Regions from separate parts of the Agarivorans albus genome, predicted to be linked through region 1. Evidence: predicted binding sites of a transcription regulator. Region 1 holds the regulator's gene; each other region holds the start of a gene.
What was found. Region 1 encodes MetJ, which represses methionine synthesis genes. Its sites were predicted from a motif close to TAGACGTCTAGACGTCTA; they were not measured.
Positions count from the first base shown of each region.

Region 2: a site for MetJ is predicted at 3,267-3,284, ahead of metF (methylenetetrahydrofolate reductase). Genes of this name have one in related genera too.
Region 3: a site for MetJ is predicted at 3,485-3,502, ahead of metK (methionine adenosyltransferase). Genes of this name have one in related genera too.

Region 1 covers NZ_AP023032.1:418,402-424,221, reverse strand. Annotated here, with positions in the region: gene K5620_RS01995 (alpha-amylase family glycosyl hydrolase) at 1-186, shown strand, start outside; gene metL (bifunctional aspartate kinase/homoserine dehydrogenase II) at 346-2,757, opposite strand; gene metB (cystathionine gamma-synthase) at 2,786-3,943, opposite strand; gene metJ (met regulon transcriptional regulator MetJ) at 4,096-4,395, shown strand; gene K5620_RS01975 (hypothetical protein) at 4,624-4,992, shown strand; gene K5620_RS01970 (DUF3859 domain-containing protein) at 5,374-5,820, shown strand, end outside.
Region 2 covers NZ_AP023032.1:4,195,290-4,201,109, forward strand. Annotated here, with positions in the region: gene K5620_RS19030 (hypothetical protein) at 1-402, shown strand, start outside; gene K5620_RS19035 (hypothetical protein) at 791-1,300, shown strand; partial or broken gene K5620_RS19040 (GNAT family N-acetyltransferase) at 1,759-2,188, shown strand; gene metF (methylenetetrahydrofolate reductase) at 2,341-3,243, opposite strand; gene greB (transcription elongation factor GreB) at 3,430-3,909, opposite strand; gene K5620_RS19055 (substrate-binding domain-containing protein) at 3,976-5,001, opposite strand; gene K5620_RS19060 (glycoside hydrolase family 9 protein) at 5,273-5,820, opposite strand, start outside.
Region 3 covers NZ_AP023032.1:766,963-772,782, reverse strand. Annotated here, with positions in the region: gene tkt (transketolase) at 1-805, opposite strand, end outside; gene K5620_RS03730 (chloride channel protein) at 1,012-2,283, shown strand; gene K5620_RS03725 (YbbN family protein) at 2,637-3,182, shown strand; gene metK (methionine adenosyltransferase) at 3,543-4,694, shown strand; gene K5620_RS03715 (SprT family zinc-dependent metalloprotease) at 4,714-5,253, shown strand; gene K5620_RS03710 (hypothetical protein) at 5,250-5,693, opposite strand.

The DNA of each region.
Region 1 (5,820 bases):
GAAGTGTCGACTCCGAGTCAAACTGTTGTATTAGGAACAACACTCCCAGTATCACGCATTGAAGGCTCTGGTAAAGAAATGAACGTAACGATTCCTGAAGCAGGTAAGTACGTTTATAGCCTTAAAATTGACAATGCAGATCCTGTGTCAGCTGCTGGCACAATGATGGTAAGCAAGTGTGAGTAAAAATTGAGGGGTGGCTTCATGCCACCTTTTCTTGTGCGGAAGGTTTTCTAGCAACCCTTAAAACTAGAGTGAAGGTAGCAACCTTCAAGCGTTTGTAAACACCCTTAATATCCTATTTGGCCTCTTAGTTTAAGAGGCCTTTTTTTATCCAACATCAGCTTATTTAAGGCTTTTACAAAGGCTAACTAAATCAGCTTGAATAGCCCCTGCTGTCACTTCTCTGCCCGCGCCTGGCCCTTGAATCACCAAAGGGTTTTGCTTGTACCATAAGCTCTCAATGGCAAACACATTGTCACAAGGTTTAAGGTTAGCAAAAGGATGAAGTGCATCAATTGCCGATAAGCCAACTTCAGCCTCTCCCTTTTGATTCACTTTGGCTAGAAAACGAATCACTTTGCCTTGACGTTTAGCGTCATTAAAGGCTTCTAACATGCTTTGGTCTAGCTCGCTCATCGAGTCTAAAAACTGCTCTACCGTTAAGGCCGCTAAATGCTCTGGCACTAAAGAGCTAAGCGCAATATCGGCTAGCTCCAACTGTAACCCCGCCTCTCTAGCTAAAATAAGCAACTTGCGCTGCACATCTTTCCCAGAAAGATCCTCGCGAGGATCTGGCTCGGTTAGACCTTGATTTAAGGCATCGGCGAGCAATTCAGAAAAGGCCACTGTTCCGTCGTACTGTTGAAACAACCAACTCAAGGTACCAGAAAATATTCCTGAGATAGTATGAATCTCATCGCCAGAGTCGCGCAAACTTTGAATACTTTTTTGCACTGGCAAGCCCGCCCCTACTGTGGCGTTGCTTAACCATTGCGCACCATGGTCACTAAAGGCCTGCTGCAAGGCTGAATAATTAGCTTGCTCACTCGCCCCTGCATGCTTGTTAGTGGTAATAAGGTGGAAACCATGTCGAGCAAACTCACCATAATAAGCGCTTAATGCCTCACTAGCGGTAATGTCTAACACAGCAAGCTCGTCATAGGGATGACGCTTTAGCTTATCAAATATCTCTGGCCAAATAAGTGCAGTATCGGCCTCACTGCTGTTTAGCTGCTCAAGCGCTAAGCCAGCAAAATCTAAATGGCCAGCTTTACTAGAAAACACACCCGCCAAACACAACTCAATTTGATGTTGCTGCTCCAACTTAGCCTGTTGCTGGCTAAACAACTCAAGCCACTGGCTACCGATGTTACCTTTACCAAATACCACCAAACCCAACTTGGTTTTTTGCTTGAATAAGTGGCTATGCAAGTCTTTTAATAGCGGCTCTAAGGTGATTTTTCTCACCACCGCACACAAACTTAATTTATCAGCACTAGAGTGAATAAACTCTAATGGCTGTTCAGCCAGATGCTGAAAAAACTGGTAACACTGCTGCGGGTTATCACACACGCCCGCACCCACTAGAGCCACTAAACTGTAACCTTCGCTACGTTCAATTTTTTGGATATGAAATTGGCTCGCCAGTTGGTCTATTTTTGCTAAGGCTTCATCCACAAGCTCACAGGTGTAAGCCATACGTAAAGAACCGGTTTCGCTATGTTTATGGCGAGTAGCAGGTGCTAAATGGCTACAGGCCAAAGCTTCTAACAACGCGGTGGCATTGTGAGAAAAATCTTCGGTAAAAGTAAGCTCCAGCAATACCACATTGTCTACCGAGGTAACAATTTTAGCGCTGTGGCTGTTTGCGCCCTTACGGTGAATTAAGGTTTGTCCATCGTTGGGAGCGTAGCTGCAACGCAAGTTCACTTTTTGGCGAGAGCGCGCCAGTGGCTCTAAGGTGCGCGCATGCAATACCGAGGTACCAATTCGCGATAATTCTGCAGCTTCATTCAACGCAAGGTTTTCGAGCAATACCGCATCTTTCACTAAACGTGGATCAGCACTATAAATACCAGCTACATCACTCCAAATCGTAGTAGACACTGCATCGGCCAAGGCGGCTAACTCGGTAGCCGAGTAATCACTGCCGTTGCGACCTAAAGTCACGGTACGCTGCTCACTATCACTACAAATAAACCCCGTTACCACTATACGGCAAGCGGCTTTTTCAGCTAAACATTTAGCTAATAACGGTGTACTTTGCGCAACATCTACTTGCGGTTGAGTAGATAACTCCGCTTTAAAAAACTGGCGAGAATCTAACCACTCGGCTTGGCAATCTTGAGCACTTAACAAAGCAGCTAATAAACGTGCAGACCAACGCTCGCCAAAAGACAATACTTCATTACAGGTAAAGGCTGTAAGCTCACCTTCAAGAATACTAGCGATTTGGTGATGTTCGCCATCAAGCGCTGTTAGGATCAGTTTGGCAGCGGCTTCATCAAGAAGCTCATTCACCAACTTGCTTTGGAATTCAATTAAACCGGTTAGCGCATCGGCTGCAGCATTATCGGCCTGTTTAGCCAACTCAATAATATTGATTAAACGGTTAGTGGTTTTACCCGCTGCCGATACCACAATTAAATCCTGTGCTTGGGTATGCTCGGCCACAATGGCCGCCACCCGCTTAAAGCACCCTGCATCAGCTAAGCTGCTGCCACCAAATTTATGCACATGTCTATTTACCGACATGACTTACCTCTCTACAACGCTGGTAAAACTACAGTTGGGCAAAGGCCTGCTGTAAATCATTAACTAAATCTTGCGAATCTTCCAAGCCTACCGATACCCGCAATAACTGATTAGAAATGCCAGCCTCTTCTAGCGCTTCCGCCGACATCGCAGCGTGTGTCATGGTAGCCGGATGAGCAATTAGACTCTCTACGCCACCTAAAGATTCCGCCAAAGAAAACAACTGTAAGCTTTTTAAAAACTTAACCATTTGGCTTTCTTCTAAATTCAATTCAAAACTGAACATAGCACCAAAGCCTTTTTGCTGGCTTTGCGCTAAAACATGCCCAGGATGCTCTGGTAAACCAGGATAGTAAATCGCGCCTACCGCTTCTTGTTGCTGCAAACATTCCACCAGGGCTTGGGCATTTTGTTGGTGTACATTCATACGTGCTTTAAGGGTACGCAAACCTCGCAAAGTAAGGTACGAATCAAAAGCAGAACCCGTTAACCCTAAACAGTTTGCCCACCACGCCAATTGCTCGGCCAGTTCTTCGTTGGCTGCAACCACCATACCGGCCACCACATCCGAGTGGCCGTTAATATATTTAGTGGCCGAGTGCACCACAATGTCGGCACCTAACAAAATTGGCGTTTGCAAGGCAGGCGACAAAAAGGTGTTGTCTACCACTACCAACGTGCCAGCAGCATGTGCTTGCTCGGCAATGGCTTTAATGTCTACAATTCGAAGCAAAGGGTTACTTGGGGTCTCTAACCACACCAATTTAGGCTTCTTAGCCAATAGCTGAGCTAGAGCTGCGTCATCGTTTTGATCAACAAAAGCCACTTCAAAGGCATTCTTTTTAGCTAGGCTGTCGAATAAACGGTAGCTACCACCGTAACAATCATGCGGCGCAACCAATAAATCGCCAGGCTCAAGCAAGGCAGTAACAAGGTTAACCGCCGACATACCGGTGTTAGTAATTACCGCACCAGCGCCATGTTCTAAATCGGCAATCGCCTCGGCTAAAATGTGGCGAGTAGGGTTACCTGAACGGCTGTAATCAAACTGGCGTTTTTGGTTAAAATCAGCAAAGCTGTAGTTACTCGACAAATAAATAGGCGGTACTACCGCACCGTGTTGGGTATCACTTTCAATACCGCTGCGCACTGCTATAGTAGCCGCTTGTAGATCTTTTAAAGACATTGCTGATTTACTCCCTCAATTTATCCTGCCACTTTACCACTAGCAAAAAAGACGTCAACACTTCTAGACGTCTAAATGTCTTTGCTGTTGGATTGCTAAGTCGCATTTCCCCCGTTACAATAGGGTCTCTTTAGTTTGGTGTGTATTGCAGAATGTCTACAGATTGGAATGGTGAGTGGATCAGCCCTTACGCTGAGCACGGTAAAAAAAGCGAACAAGTAAAAAAAATCACAGTATCTATCCCACTAAAAGTGCTAAAGATATTGACCGATGAGCGAACCCGTAGACAAATAAATAACCTACGCCACGCCACCAACAGTGAGCTACTTTGCGAAGCATTTTTGCACGCCTACACAGGCCAGCCGCTCCCCGACGACGCCGACTTGCAAAAAGACAAGCCCGACCCGGCCTTAGAGAAAGCCGCCCAAGCGGAATTGGATAAAGAAGAATAAGAAACTAGGAAGCCGCTCATTGAGCGGCTTTTTTGTTGCCTAAACCCAGCGTACGACAAATTATTTTCACCAACTTTTACTCATAAACTGTAATCAAATTGAGGGCTTACCGGTCTGTAAACAGGCTCTTAACTTAAAATAGGTAAAAGGATGAAAACGTCGTACCCTCCTCAGTTAGCCTCAAAACTATCGCTTGGTCTTTTATGTTTAAGGCTAAGCATTGCCCTCGTGTTTACAATATGGGCCTTAGATAAAGTACTTGTGCCAGAGCATGCAATAAAAGTGTTCTCTGGCTTTTACGGATTAAATTTAACCACCAATACACTTATTGCCATGGGGCTTGCACAACTGGCCTTTATCGCAGCCTTTACCTTAGGTTTATGGAAAAACATCACCTACCTTGCAGTATTGGTACTGCATGCTGGTTCAACATTTTCTTCATTTGCTAAGTATCTAGACCCATTTAATAACTTATTGTTCTTTGCTGCTTGGCCAATGCTCGCTGCATGCTTAGCTCTCTATTTGCTGCGAGATTATGACACTTGGACTTTGGGTAAAGCTCACTCTTTAGAGCAGAGAGAAGAAGCCAACAACTAAGTACTAATTGATAAAACGAAGCCGCTGATTAAGCGGCTTTTGTTGCTTTATCTTACCTAAGGCTACGCTTGCCTCCATTTGCTTTATTTCTCATCTGTTAGCTAAACGCTCCCGTTTCGCCTAACTGCGACGTCATTTTCTTTGAACAACCAAAGAAAATGAAGCAAAAGAAAGGTTGCCCCGCATTATCTGAACACTCAGGAGACACTAAATATGAAGTGAAAGTTTGTACTGCGTTTGCTAATGAGTTCAGCTGCGTATGTCTAACTTCGAAAGAAAATAAGCTCAGCAAAACATTAAGCAATCGACTTTCTAGTTTAGTTAGTTATCATCCTCAAAAAAATTTCTATTTTAAGTCAGTTAATAACGTCAAGGATGATCATGAAAAAGCTATACACAGCTGCGCTAATTCTATTAGCAGGATGTGCCAGTACTGAATCAAATACCGAAGTAACTTCAACAATTCTCGACTACGGGATTTACGGGCAATCAAGTCTCACAGGAGAATACTCAGCAAGCAATACGCCAAACGATTCGGTACTAACGGGTAAGAGTGGAAAAGTCACTAAGCAAACAACTGAGATAGCAGCTCAAGTGGGTACAACTTTTGGTTATTGTTTTGAAGTAAAAGCTGGACAAAAAAAGGTTGAAGTAACTAAATCGATTACCAGCCCTGAAATGATAGATGATGACGGGAAAATCTATACTTCGATGTCATACAGTAAAACGCTAAAACTAAAAAACGGGACAACGAGTAATTGTCATTTCTACTTCATCGAAGAAAAATGGGAAGCTGTTACTGGTGACTGGTTATTTGAAGTATTCCAT
Region 2 (5,820 bases), 1.0 Mb from region 1:
TACGTGCTGTTTTTAGCTGCAGGGGTATTCTCGGCGGGTATTAAAGCCTTATTGCTGGCCTACCCAGAAACCTTAAGCCTGCACAACGTAAGCTTTAACCATCAAACCTTTGCAATAGTGTTAGCTATGATGATCGTGGCCTGCATGTTTGGTATTCATCCAGTTATTAGTATTTCTTTAGCCAGCCCTTTGTTATTGCCGCTTAATCCAGAACCTAGTCAGCTTGGTTTTCTATTCTTAAGTTCTTGGGCAATATCCACCGGCAGTAGCCCGCTATCTGGCGTAGGCCTAACCATGATTGGCCGCTACCAATTCACCACCAGCCAAATACTTAAAAACAACTGGTACTACGCCCTAATCATGTGGCTGATATGCTCTGGGGTCAATGCGCTGTTGATGTAGCATGTGCTAGTAGGAAACATATGAGGGAATAAATAAATGATTGAAGAAACTGAAAATTCAACCGTCTATAAGTTACGCCAATTATAAATTCGGCTCTATAGAGTTAAAAAACTAGAATCAGAACACTAGCAATTCTACCTATTTCATAATTAGTTTGCTTCGCGATAAGTAACTATTAGTTTGGTGTTACTATTGCTGTGATTTGAATAGCGAAAACAGATACTCCCCCCCAACTGCCAATTAAAAGTGTTACCAACACTAGAAAATTAACTCTATTTTATTGAATTGATTTATTTTTATAGTGACCATCACTTAAACTAGCTTTTCGAAGGTACTACTTTTCTTCGACTAATTGCTATTCATAATTGTTGATAACGGACTATCTCATATGACGCGTATTATTTTTTTCTCGTTTATTACTCTACTTACCAGTTGTGCGAGTAATCAATCACCATTTGATACAACGGATGGGCAATTGCTGAATTCCGAGACAGCAGTTTTCTCGGCAATTAATGAACGCCATTTAGGACAGGTTTCCAGTGCAGAAATTGTAAGCGTTGATGGGGAACTGACCAAAGGTAATGGTGGACCAATGTGGGTACGAGTGAGCCCTAAAAGTCATAGTTTCGAAATTAAGGCAAAATGGGACGAGTATAGCGGGTTCGACCAAGCTTCCAATTGGAGTGGGCATACTGAAGCTACAGTGATGGTAAATATACCAGAAATGAAAGCTCGGCATGTCTACTTAGCCAAATATAAAATAACTAAAACTAAGATTTACGTTACATTTGAAGATCTAGGTAAAGACCCTTACTTTGGGTTTAAACTATCTTCCTTTGGAAAGCGAAATGGCAGCAACGCAACATTTTACCCTGTAAGCTTTGAGGATGAGGAGTAACGAGTAGTAAATCAATCAATTTACTCTGTTTGTTAATTTAGCTTTGTCAGAATCAATCACAAGAATCTTATCGATAGTGGCCTTTTAAATGCAGGGGCCACTTTGATAATAGATTTTTGATAAACTGATTACTTTTTATTTTGGCTAAAAATACTGCGATTTTAACCATACAAACTTCATCTCCCATTTCTCTGCTGAATCAATCTGTTAGGTGTTAATGCGGCTAAATTTAAGAAAGATCAACATGTAGAAAACATCACAAGCAACACCAACCCGTTACGCTAGACCAGTTACCCCTTTAAACGTTCATTGATTTTACTTACTTCGTGGCAAGTTAGTACCTCAGCGTAAACACCGAGCAAATCGCCTTAGGATGTTTGTAGATTTAAATACACCTTAGAACTAAAATCCACGCTCGCGGCTGCACATGAATTTCAGTCAATTTTAGAGAGAACACTATGATTGTGAAAAATGTGCTTCCTAAAAACTATGCAGAAATGCTTATGGTTTGGGAAAACTCAGTCCGAGCAACACATGACTTTATAACAGAAGAAGATATTGAGTTCTTAAACCCATTATCATTGAGCAGGCTTTTTCCGCTGTTACCTTAAGATGTATAAACAATGAGAGTGGTTCAATTTTGGGTTTTGTGGGTAGCCACGATTCAAAGGTTGAAATGCTGTTCATCTTAAATGAAGCGAGAGGGCGAGGTGTTAGTAAAGCGCTACTGCAATATGCTATTGAGCACTTAGGCGCTACGAAAGCAGACGTAAATGAACAAAAACCGCAAGCAGTTGGTTTTACCAACATATGGGATTTAAGGTCATTTCACGTTCGCCACTTGATGATATGGGCAAACCTTTTCCAATTCTGCGCATGACGCTTTAAAGCTCGGTTTGTCGTAACTAATTTTGCTATAAGAAACGCCCAAAGCTAATAACTTTGGGCGTTTCCGTATCTACTCCACAATATTGGCCACCAACTGCGGATACAACAAAGCCCAGGTTACTAGGCTTTTTATTACTTATTGATTTTGACTACTAAGCAGGCACTGCTTCCGCTGGGCGAACACCTAAAGTGTGGCAAATAGCGTAAGATAACTCCGAGCGGTTAAGCGTATAAAAGTGAAAGTCTTTCACTCCTTCGCGCGATAATACTTTGACCATTTCAATCGCTACACTGGCGCCTACTAGGTTTCGAGTAGTTTGGTCATTCTCTAAGCCAGCAAACTGATTGTGTAGCCATTTTGGCACTTTTACATTGGCAAAAGAGGCAAACTTTTTCAGGGTATTGTAGTTAGATACTGGCAAAATACCGGGTACGATTTCCCCTTCAATGCCTATGGCCGCACAGCGGTCGCGAAAGCGCAGATAGCTTTCTACATCGAAAAAGAACTGGGTAATGGCGCGGTTGGCACCGGCATCCATTTTACGCTTTAAGGCCAGTAAATCGGCTTGGGCACTTTTTGCTTCTGGGTGAATCTCTGGGTAAGCCGCTACCGAGATATCAAAATCAGCTTCTTCTTTTAACAAAGCCACCAAATCGCTGGCGTACATTTGCGGCTTGGCAGAGCCTTCTGGCAAATCACCTCGCAATGCCACAATGTCTTTAATACCACTGTTCCAGTAATCGCGGGCAATTTGGCGCAGCTCATCGGGCGTTGAGTCGATGCAGGTTAAATGCGGTGCAGCTGCTAAGCCTGTGCGGTCTTTAATCGCTTTAATCACCTTGTGAGTGCGGTCTCGAGTGCCCGAGTTTGCGCCATAGGTTACTGATACAAACTTAGGCTTTAAGGTTTGCAAACGCTCGATAGACGACCACAAAGTTTGCTCCATGGTCTCGGTGGTTGGCGGGAAGAACTCAAAGGACACGTTAATATCGCGGTTAAGCTCACTTAAGCTTTGATTGAGTGTTTCGATTTGTTGCGCGTTGTGAAATCCCATTGACCTTCTCCGTTAAAGACACTTAGACGTCTATACCGCTAGATACTAAAGAGAAGATTATTTAAGTCAACGCTATTCATCTTAAACATAGCTTTAGATGAATTATTTTCAACATGGGGGTTTTAGCCGCTAACTGCTGGTTAAATATGCATTAAGACAAATAGTTAGCTAACAGAATTAGCTCCGCTAGTCGAAAGGAGTGTATTGAATAAGATTAATCCACCACTCTTTAGTGCCAGAGGGCGTTTTTACAAACACATCATCGTCTACTTGCTTACCGATAAGCGCTCGTGCCATGGGTGAGTCGATAGTTATGTAACCCAGCTTTGGGTCTATTTCATCGGTGCCAACAATGCGGTAGCGCACGATATCGCCTTCATCATTTTCCAGCTCGACCCATGCGCCAAAAAATACTTTGCCGTTTTGTTGAGGGTGATGGTCAACAATTTCTAGGGCATCTAAGCGTTTGGTTAAGAACCTTAGTCGAGAATCGATGCGGCGAAGCTCTCGCTTACCTTCTTTGTATTCCGCGTTTTCTGAGCGGTCACCCAGTGCTGCGGCTTCGGATACTGCTTGAGTTACTTGAGGGCGTTTAACCTTCCACAAGTACTTTAATTCTTCATCGAGTTTATGCCAGCCTGGGCGAGTGATTAAATTGGTTTTCATAGCTATGTAGTTAAGTCTGCCTAAGCCGATTATAAACGACTTAGGCAGTAAACTCGCAAGCTTTAACTAGAGGATATGTGCTTGGGTGGTTTCTCGTTTCACCAGTTCAACCGGAGGAATACGGAAGTTGTTGCTCGCACCACCATTTAGCATGTCTAAAATGGTTAAGGCGGCAGCATAACCGGTATCAAATATGGGTTGACGCACTGTAGTTAGCGGCGGAATGAAAAACGCCGAGCCAGGCACATCATCAAATCCAATCACCGAAACCCGCTCTGGCACTGGTCGCTTGGCTTTATATAAAGCCAACATTGCACCATGTGCGGTTAAATCATTAGAAGCAAAAATAGCACTAAACTGACGCTTGTTGGTTAACAAACGCTGCACCGCATCAAAACCGCCTTGTTCGGTAAAGTCGCCCTGCTCAACCAGTTGCAGCTTCACAGGCAAACCTGCATGCTCCATAGCTTGGCAATAACCTTCATAACGTTGCTGAGCGTCGGGATGCCCCTCGGCACCTTTAATATGCACAATCTCGCGGTGGCCCAGTTGAATAAGATGATTGGTGGCCATGTAAGCGCCCACTGAGTTTTCAATTTTTATCGAACGTAAGCGGGCTGCTTCTAACTCACGGCCTAAAGCAACGATGGGTCTTTTCTTTGAAAACTCGACCACCTGTTCGTCACTCAAACCGCCAGTTACGATGATAATTCCATCCACCGAGCGCGATAACAACAGTTGCATCGACTCCATTTCTTCTTCGCTATTCCAGTGCCCCGTTACAATAATATGTGAGTAACCTTGAGCCAGCAGAACTTCTTCAATTCCATTTAAAATAGATGAATAAAACGGGCTGTCTGGGTCTTGCACCAATACACCAATTGTCATGGTGCGGCTGCTAGCACTGGCTCCGGTTTGCTGGCCAGGTTTATAGCCAAGCTCAATCATTGCAGCTTGAATTTGCTTACGTTTTGCATCAGACACATAAGTGGTTTGATTCATAAACCGAGATACAGTGCTAGGTGAAACCCCAGCCAACGCAGCGACATCATAAACAGTTGAGCGTTGCTCTAATTTATTTTTATCTTTCACATTGATTCTCTGACAACTAACACTAGTTCGCATTATATCTCTCCCGGTGTTGCTAAATAGTGATAGCGACCTAGAAAGATATAACTCCCTGTCTCACTATAACCGTCTACTTAGCCAAGAACTTGTTTTCAATGATATTGAGCGTTAGAACGCCGTGACAGATCACATAATCTGCTGGTGCTTACACCCAAGTATCAGTAATTACTTAATTTTTGAAGCAATAAAGGCCGACATAATGTCGGCCTAAAATACTTAATTGTTATGGGTTTACTTACTTGAGACGGTGTTCATCCAACACTGTAGTCACCCATACCAAAGGTGCATTCCAGTTGATGGTAATTTCGTTCAAGGTCCACGCACCAATTTCATCGGCAAAACAAGTTTGGCCAACACAGCCGCCCTTCATACCTGCCGCAACTGGGTCGCTAAAGCTGATTGAATTTGGTCCACCCGATAATGCGCCTGGTGCCGGTTTTGGAGAATTAGCATCAGCTTGATGCGCCCAAAAACGGTGGTGCGGATTTTTAAGCGGGTTGCTGCCGTAACCAGTAATGTATGACTGGTCAAGCGGGTTACGCCCTAAGATGTAATCCATGGCATGTATCAAAGCTTGCATGTACTTACTATCGCCGCTGTAATCACTTGCATAGGTAAGGAAAATACCGCGATTCACTAAGTTTGAGTTAGACCCCCAAGGATACTGCTCTGCGCTGTATGGAATGTGGTAGCCCTCTTTTGTCATTAATGAGCTGTATGCATCGGCCGTAGCAACAATCTTGGCACGCGCTTTATCACGAGTTGCTTGATCTAACTTGCTAG
Region 3 (5,820 bases), 350 kb from region 1:
CTTCAGCGCCTAGTGGAGCACCGTGACAATCGTGGCTACCAGATTTGTTTGGCGAACCAAAACCAATAACGGTTTTACAACAAATCATGGTTGGGCGAGTAGTTTCAGCTTGAGCCGCTTTAATTGCAGCGCTAATCGCTTCACTGTCGTGACCATCTACGCCACCAATTACGTGCCAGCCGTAAGATTCAAAACGCTTAACGGTGTCATCGGTAAACCAACCTTCAACCTCACCATCAATCGAGATGCCATTGTCATCCCAGAATGCGATAAGTTTGCCTAGGCCTTGAGTACCCGCCAAAGAACACGCTTCGTGCGAGATACCTTCCATCAAACAACCGTCACCAAGGAAGGTGTAAGTGTAGTGATCAACTACAGGGAAGCCATCGCGGTTAAATTGAGCCGCTAAGATTTTCTCGGCTAGCGCCATACCTACTGCGTTGGTAATACCTTGGCCTAATGGACCAGTGGTGGTTTCTACGCCAGGTGCATAACCGTATTCTGGGTGACCAGGCGTTTTAGAATGCAGCTGACGGAAGTTTTTAAGCTCTTCAATAGGTAGCTGATACCCAGATAGGTGCAGTAGAGAATACAGCAACATTGAGCCATGGCCGTTAGATAGAATAAAGCGGTCACGGTCTGCCCAGTTTGGGTCAGTTGGGTTGTGTTTCAAAAAGTCGCGCCATAGAACTTCAGCAATGTCGGCCATTCCCATTGGTGCACCAGGGTGACCAGAGTTAGCTTGCTGAACTGCATCCATGCTTAAAGCACGAATAGCGTTGGCGTATTGACGACGAGAAGACATGAATTTCTCCTGCAAATATTAGGGCTATTGGGTATCGAGAGGCGCGTATTGTCACAAAGTCAACGGTGTTACTCAATATTTATCTAAAAAGAATCTCCAGTTTTATGCATTTTTTCTGCTGAATGCTTAAGCAATCGCATATTTACAGTTTGAATCTTCGTGATAAAGTCTTGATATAAGAACCAAACAAGGACGTTAAACAAAAAATGGCGAACAACTTTGCTTTTCGCAGCCGCAGTTTTTTTGTTTACCTGTTCATAGGTTTGTTCTCCAGTGGCTTAGCATTATTGTTTAGTGATCTCGCCCACCTCAACCCTAATCAGTTTCTTGATTCGCCCTTACCAGCTTATTCACTGCCCTTTATTGCAGCTATTTGTATTCTGTTGTTTGAGCGCTTATTTAGTCGTTACAAACAAGTGGGTTTAATTTTTGTGGTGAAGGCATATCACTTTGATGAGGGGCAGCTGCACTGGGGTAACCTGATATACCAGTTTGCTATGGGCCTGCTATTAACGTGGGGTGGCTATGCTGTGGGAATCGTAGGCCCAGCCTGTTATCTAAGTGCGGTTGTTGCCAGTAACTTGTCTTACTCCGCGCGCTTAACCGAAGGTCAAGTACGCTTAAGTGTTGCATGTGGCACTGCCGCGGCAGTAGCGGCTTTATTTAATGCGCCATTGGCCGGTACGGTGATAGCTTATGAGTTAGTCATGCGTCGCTTTAACTGGCGCTCTATCGCCACCATTGCGGTGGTGGCAGCAACAGCAAGCGTTATATCGCAATTACATGGTGGAAGCATGTTAACAATTAACCTGCCTCCACAGTCTTTTGAATGGCATGGTTTAGCGCAGTTTGCCTTACTCGGCATGTTGTGTGGTGTATTTGCTACTTTGCTGGTTAAGCTTATTCGCGCCATGCCTAAACTTAACCGCAACTATGCAGTAACTATTGCGGCTAGTGTGACCGCTTTAGCAGGGCTACTAAACCCTCAATGGTTAGGTTTAGAACCTATTACGCCAAACGGTTTACTTTATTGGGAGTTAGACCTTGGCCAACAGCACCTCTGGTTATTGGCTAGGATCGTCTTAACCACTGTAGCTCTAGCCTTTGCCCTACCCGGTGGCAGTTTAGGCCCCATGTTGGTAATTGGCGGTATTTTAGGCAGTATTATTGGCGAGGTTATTCCTGATAGTGCAGACTTAATGCTCGTTATAGTAGGTATGGGCGCCATGTTTGGCGCAGTATTTCGCACCCCCTGGGCAGCGTTTTTACTCATTACCGAACAAACCATGCAGGTTGAAATTGTTATTCCAGCCATAGTGGCGTGTTTGTGCGCCAGTGCCATTGCCAAATATATCTTCCGTTCACCCAGTTTGATTGAGCAGCAACTACTCAATGCGCAAATCCGCTTAATCAATAGCCCCGTTCTAGTTAAAGAAGAAAACAAAACGCTAGATAGTGAACAATTGCAGCAAAGTTAAATGTAAGACCCAGCAATAGCGGCGACGACAAAGAGACAAGCTTAAATACAAGTACCCTCGCATTCTCTATTACCAAAACAACTCGCTAGCTAGATAAACTGAGCAGCGCTCTCCCAACAAATGTGTGAAACGAATAGCCCAGTCCCAGCACTACAGATAGCAAAACCCTAACCAGCAAAAATGAGCCGATAATACCTGTCAAATAAGACAAGAAAGGAGCTATTCACCGGAAAAACTAGGCGAAATGAAAATGAGAACGGTATCACAGAAAAATACGATAGGCTTGCAGGCTTAAGTGTTCTAGAATGACACGGATATTAATAGTGGCTTTGTATTTTATAGGGATTTTTTTTATGCGCCGCCCAGTTGTACTGTTAATAATGGCTTGGTTTTCAGGTCAAGTTTTTGCTGCCGTAAATACCGACACCACCACCTTCCAAGCTAATAGTCGAGTGATTAAAAGCTTCAGCGATGAACATGGTGAAACCACCAAGCACATACCTAGCATCAAAAAGTTCGATGCTGGCCAATACTTCTATTCGCAAACTCTTAAGTACCACGACTTTGTTTGGTCATGTAAAGAATACGATGATGGCGGCCAGTGCCTAGATTTAACCCGTAGCCCTCGTCCTCCGATTCGCTTAGTCTCTTTTGTGCATGACCGAAATGACCAAAGTAAAATTCAAGCTGATTTAGTGCTGCTTTATAACCAGCAGAATGACAAAAAAATTGAGCTAATTAACTTGAGTGAAGACAGAACCGCTCGTAGCAAGTATCAAGTTTCTACTCTGCCGGTTGTTGTAATTGTGCGTGGTGACGAAGAAATCGCTCGCAAAACCGGACTCGAAACCAGGCAAAACATGAGTAACTGGATTAAGCACGAGCTGAGCAAACCCTAATAACGCAACTTGCATTCAAACTTGTACACTTAGCCGCTTTAAAAGTGGCTAAGTGATTTGTAGTTCAAGCTAAGATCTAACAGCCACCACTTTTAGGCTTTTCTAAGCAGTACTCTGTATCTGCCGTTCTGACATACCATCAGCCCCTAAAGATAGCTAAGCGATTAGCAACAAAATAGTTTTTGCTAAGATCTTAAAGTTGAAAGCCTGCGTATTAATGGGCAAATTCAATAAAACTAATCTGCCAATGTGAATTATTTTCATTAATAAGCGCTAGCAAATCTTTTACCCCTCACTTAGAATAGACGTCCAGATGGTAAAACATCCATACGTATATAATTCCATTTACGAGATATAAACATGGCTACTCATTTATTTACTTCAGAATCAGTGTCTGAAGGGCATCCAGACAAAATTGCAGATCAAATCTCCGATGCAGTATTGGATGCAATCTTAGAGCAAGACCCAAAGGCACGTGTAGCCTGTGAAACCTACGTAAAAACCGGCATGGTAATGGTAGGCGGCGAAATCAATACCTCAGCCTGGGTTGATATCGAAGAACTTGCTCGCTCAACAGTACGTGACATTGGCTACACCCACTCAGATATGGGTTTTGATGCTGACTCTTGTGCAGTGCTTAACGTTGTGGGCAAACAAAGCCCAGACATTAACCAAGGTGTAGACCGCTCACGCCCAGAAGATCAAGGCGCTGGTGACCAAGGTTTAATGTTTGGTTATGCTACCAACGAAACCGATGTATTAATGCCTGCACCAATTACTTACTCTCACTTGCTGGTTAAGCGCCAAGCAGAAGTGCGTAAAAATGGCACACTTGACTGGTTACGCCCAGACGCTAAATCACAGGTTACCTTTGCTTACGAGAATGGCATTATCACTGGCATTGACGCGGTAGTTTTGTCTACACAGCACTGTGACAGCATTTCTACTGCCGATTTACGTGAAGCCGTAATGGAAGAAATCATTAAGCCAGTACTACCTGCACAGTGGCTTAACGATAAGACCCAGTTTCACATTAACCCTACTGGCCGCTTTGTAATTGGTGGCCCAATGGGTGATTGTGGCTTAACCGGTCGTAAAATTATTGTAGATACCTACGGAGGCATGGCACGTCATGGTGGCGGTGCATTCTCTGGTAAAGATCCTTCAAAAGTTGACCGCAGTGCCGCATACGCTGGCCGCTATGTAGCTAAAAATATTGTTGCCGCAGGTTTAGCCGATCGCTGTGAGATTCAAGTATCGTATGCAATTGGTGTAGCGGAGCCGACTTCAATCAGCATTGACACCTTTGGCACTGGCAAAATTGCCGATGACAAATTAGTGGCTTTAGTGCGTAAGCACTTTGACCTGCGCCCTTACGGTATTTTAAGCATGCTAGATTTGGAACGCCCAATCTATAAAGCAACCGCTGCTTACGGTCACTTTGGTCGTGAAGAGTTCCCTTGGGAAGCGACTGATAAAGCAGAACTACTAAAGAGTGAAGCTGGCTTATAAGCTATTGCTCACTCGTTAAATTAAGCCGAAAGCGTATAATCGACGATTATCCTTTCGGCTTTTTTATTGGCTAAGTCTAAGAATTCAATTTGTGCAGCAAATAACTCATCAAGTAGAACAGTGCTTTAGGCTGGCTGAAAGCTATTTTAAGCAAAGCTTTCAGCGCCCCGAGCTTGTGCTGTCATCGCGAAAAAGTAAAGTGGCGGGCAGTGCCAATTTAAGCCAATGGCGCTTGCGTTTTAACGCCCACTTTTATCAGCAGCAACCGCAACACTTTTTAGCCCAAACCGTCCCTCACGAAGTAGCTCATCTAGTCTGCCACGCGGTTTACGGCCGAGTAAAACCCCACGGAGTAGAATGGCAACAGATAATGCAGCAAGTTTTTAACTGCCCCGCTGCTACCACTCACAACTACTCACTAGAACAACTACAGCTAAGCAGTTATGAATATCGCTGTACCTGCCAAGTTCATCAATTAAGCGTTCGGCGTCATAATAAAGTGTTAAAAGGGGCTGCTTACAAATGTCGAAACTGCCAACAACCACTCTTTCAATGCTAAGTTTGTTCACTCGCTATACAACTCTTTTTTGAAATCACCTTCGTAGGTAACCCATTACGACCACCTTTAAGGTCAACCATAAAACCTAAGCCATCGTTAAGTGCAGAGTTCTCTAAGTAATTACTTTCGTCACAAACAACTTTAGTAAGCCAGCTTTCCATTATACCAACTGAATTTGCAGTCCAGCCTCTACGTTTATCACGAAGCCTGCGTTCTATAACCAAAACATCTCCTTTGAAATAACATTGCTGGCGTAAATAAGGAGGAGTTTCCACGTTGGTATTACAATGGCTTAATACCAGCTCCTTGGTCTCTTCTGATATTGAAAATGCAGGATCAGCTTGATAAGCCAACGCAATGCTCTCTGCATTTTGATTTAGGTTCGCACAGCCACTAAAGAGAAATAAAGAGGCTAGAGGTAAAGTCCATTTAATAAACAACACGATTTCCTTTTCGTTATCGACAAAAGCAACAATATGAAGGAATCAGGATATAAATCAACAAATAATACAAAATAACTGTAATTCTAGTTTTGCTATTCTAGGCTTAACTACTTTTTAGGTTTAT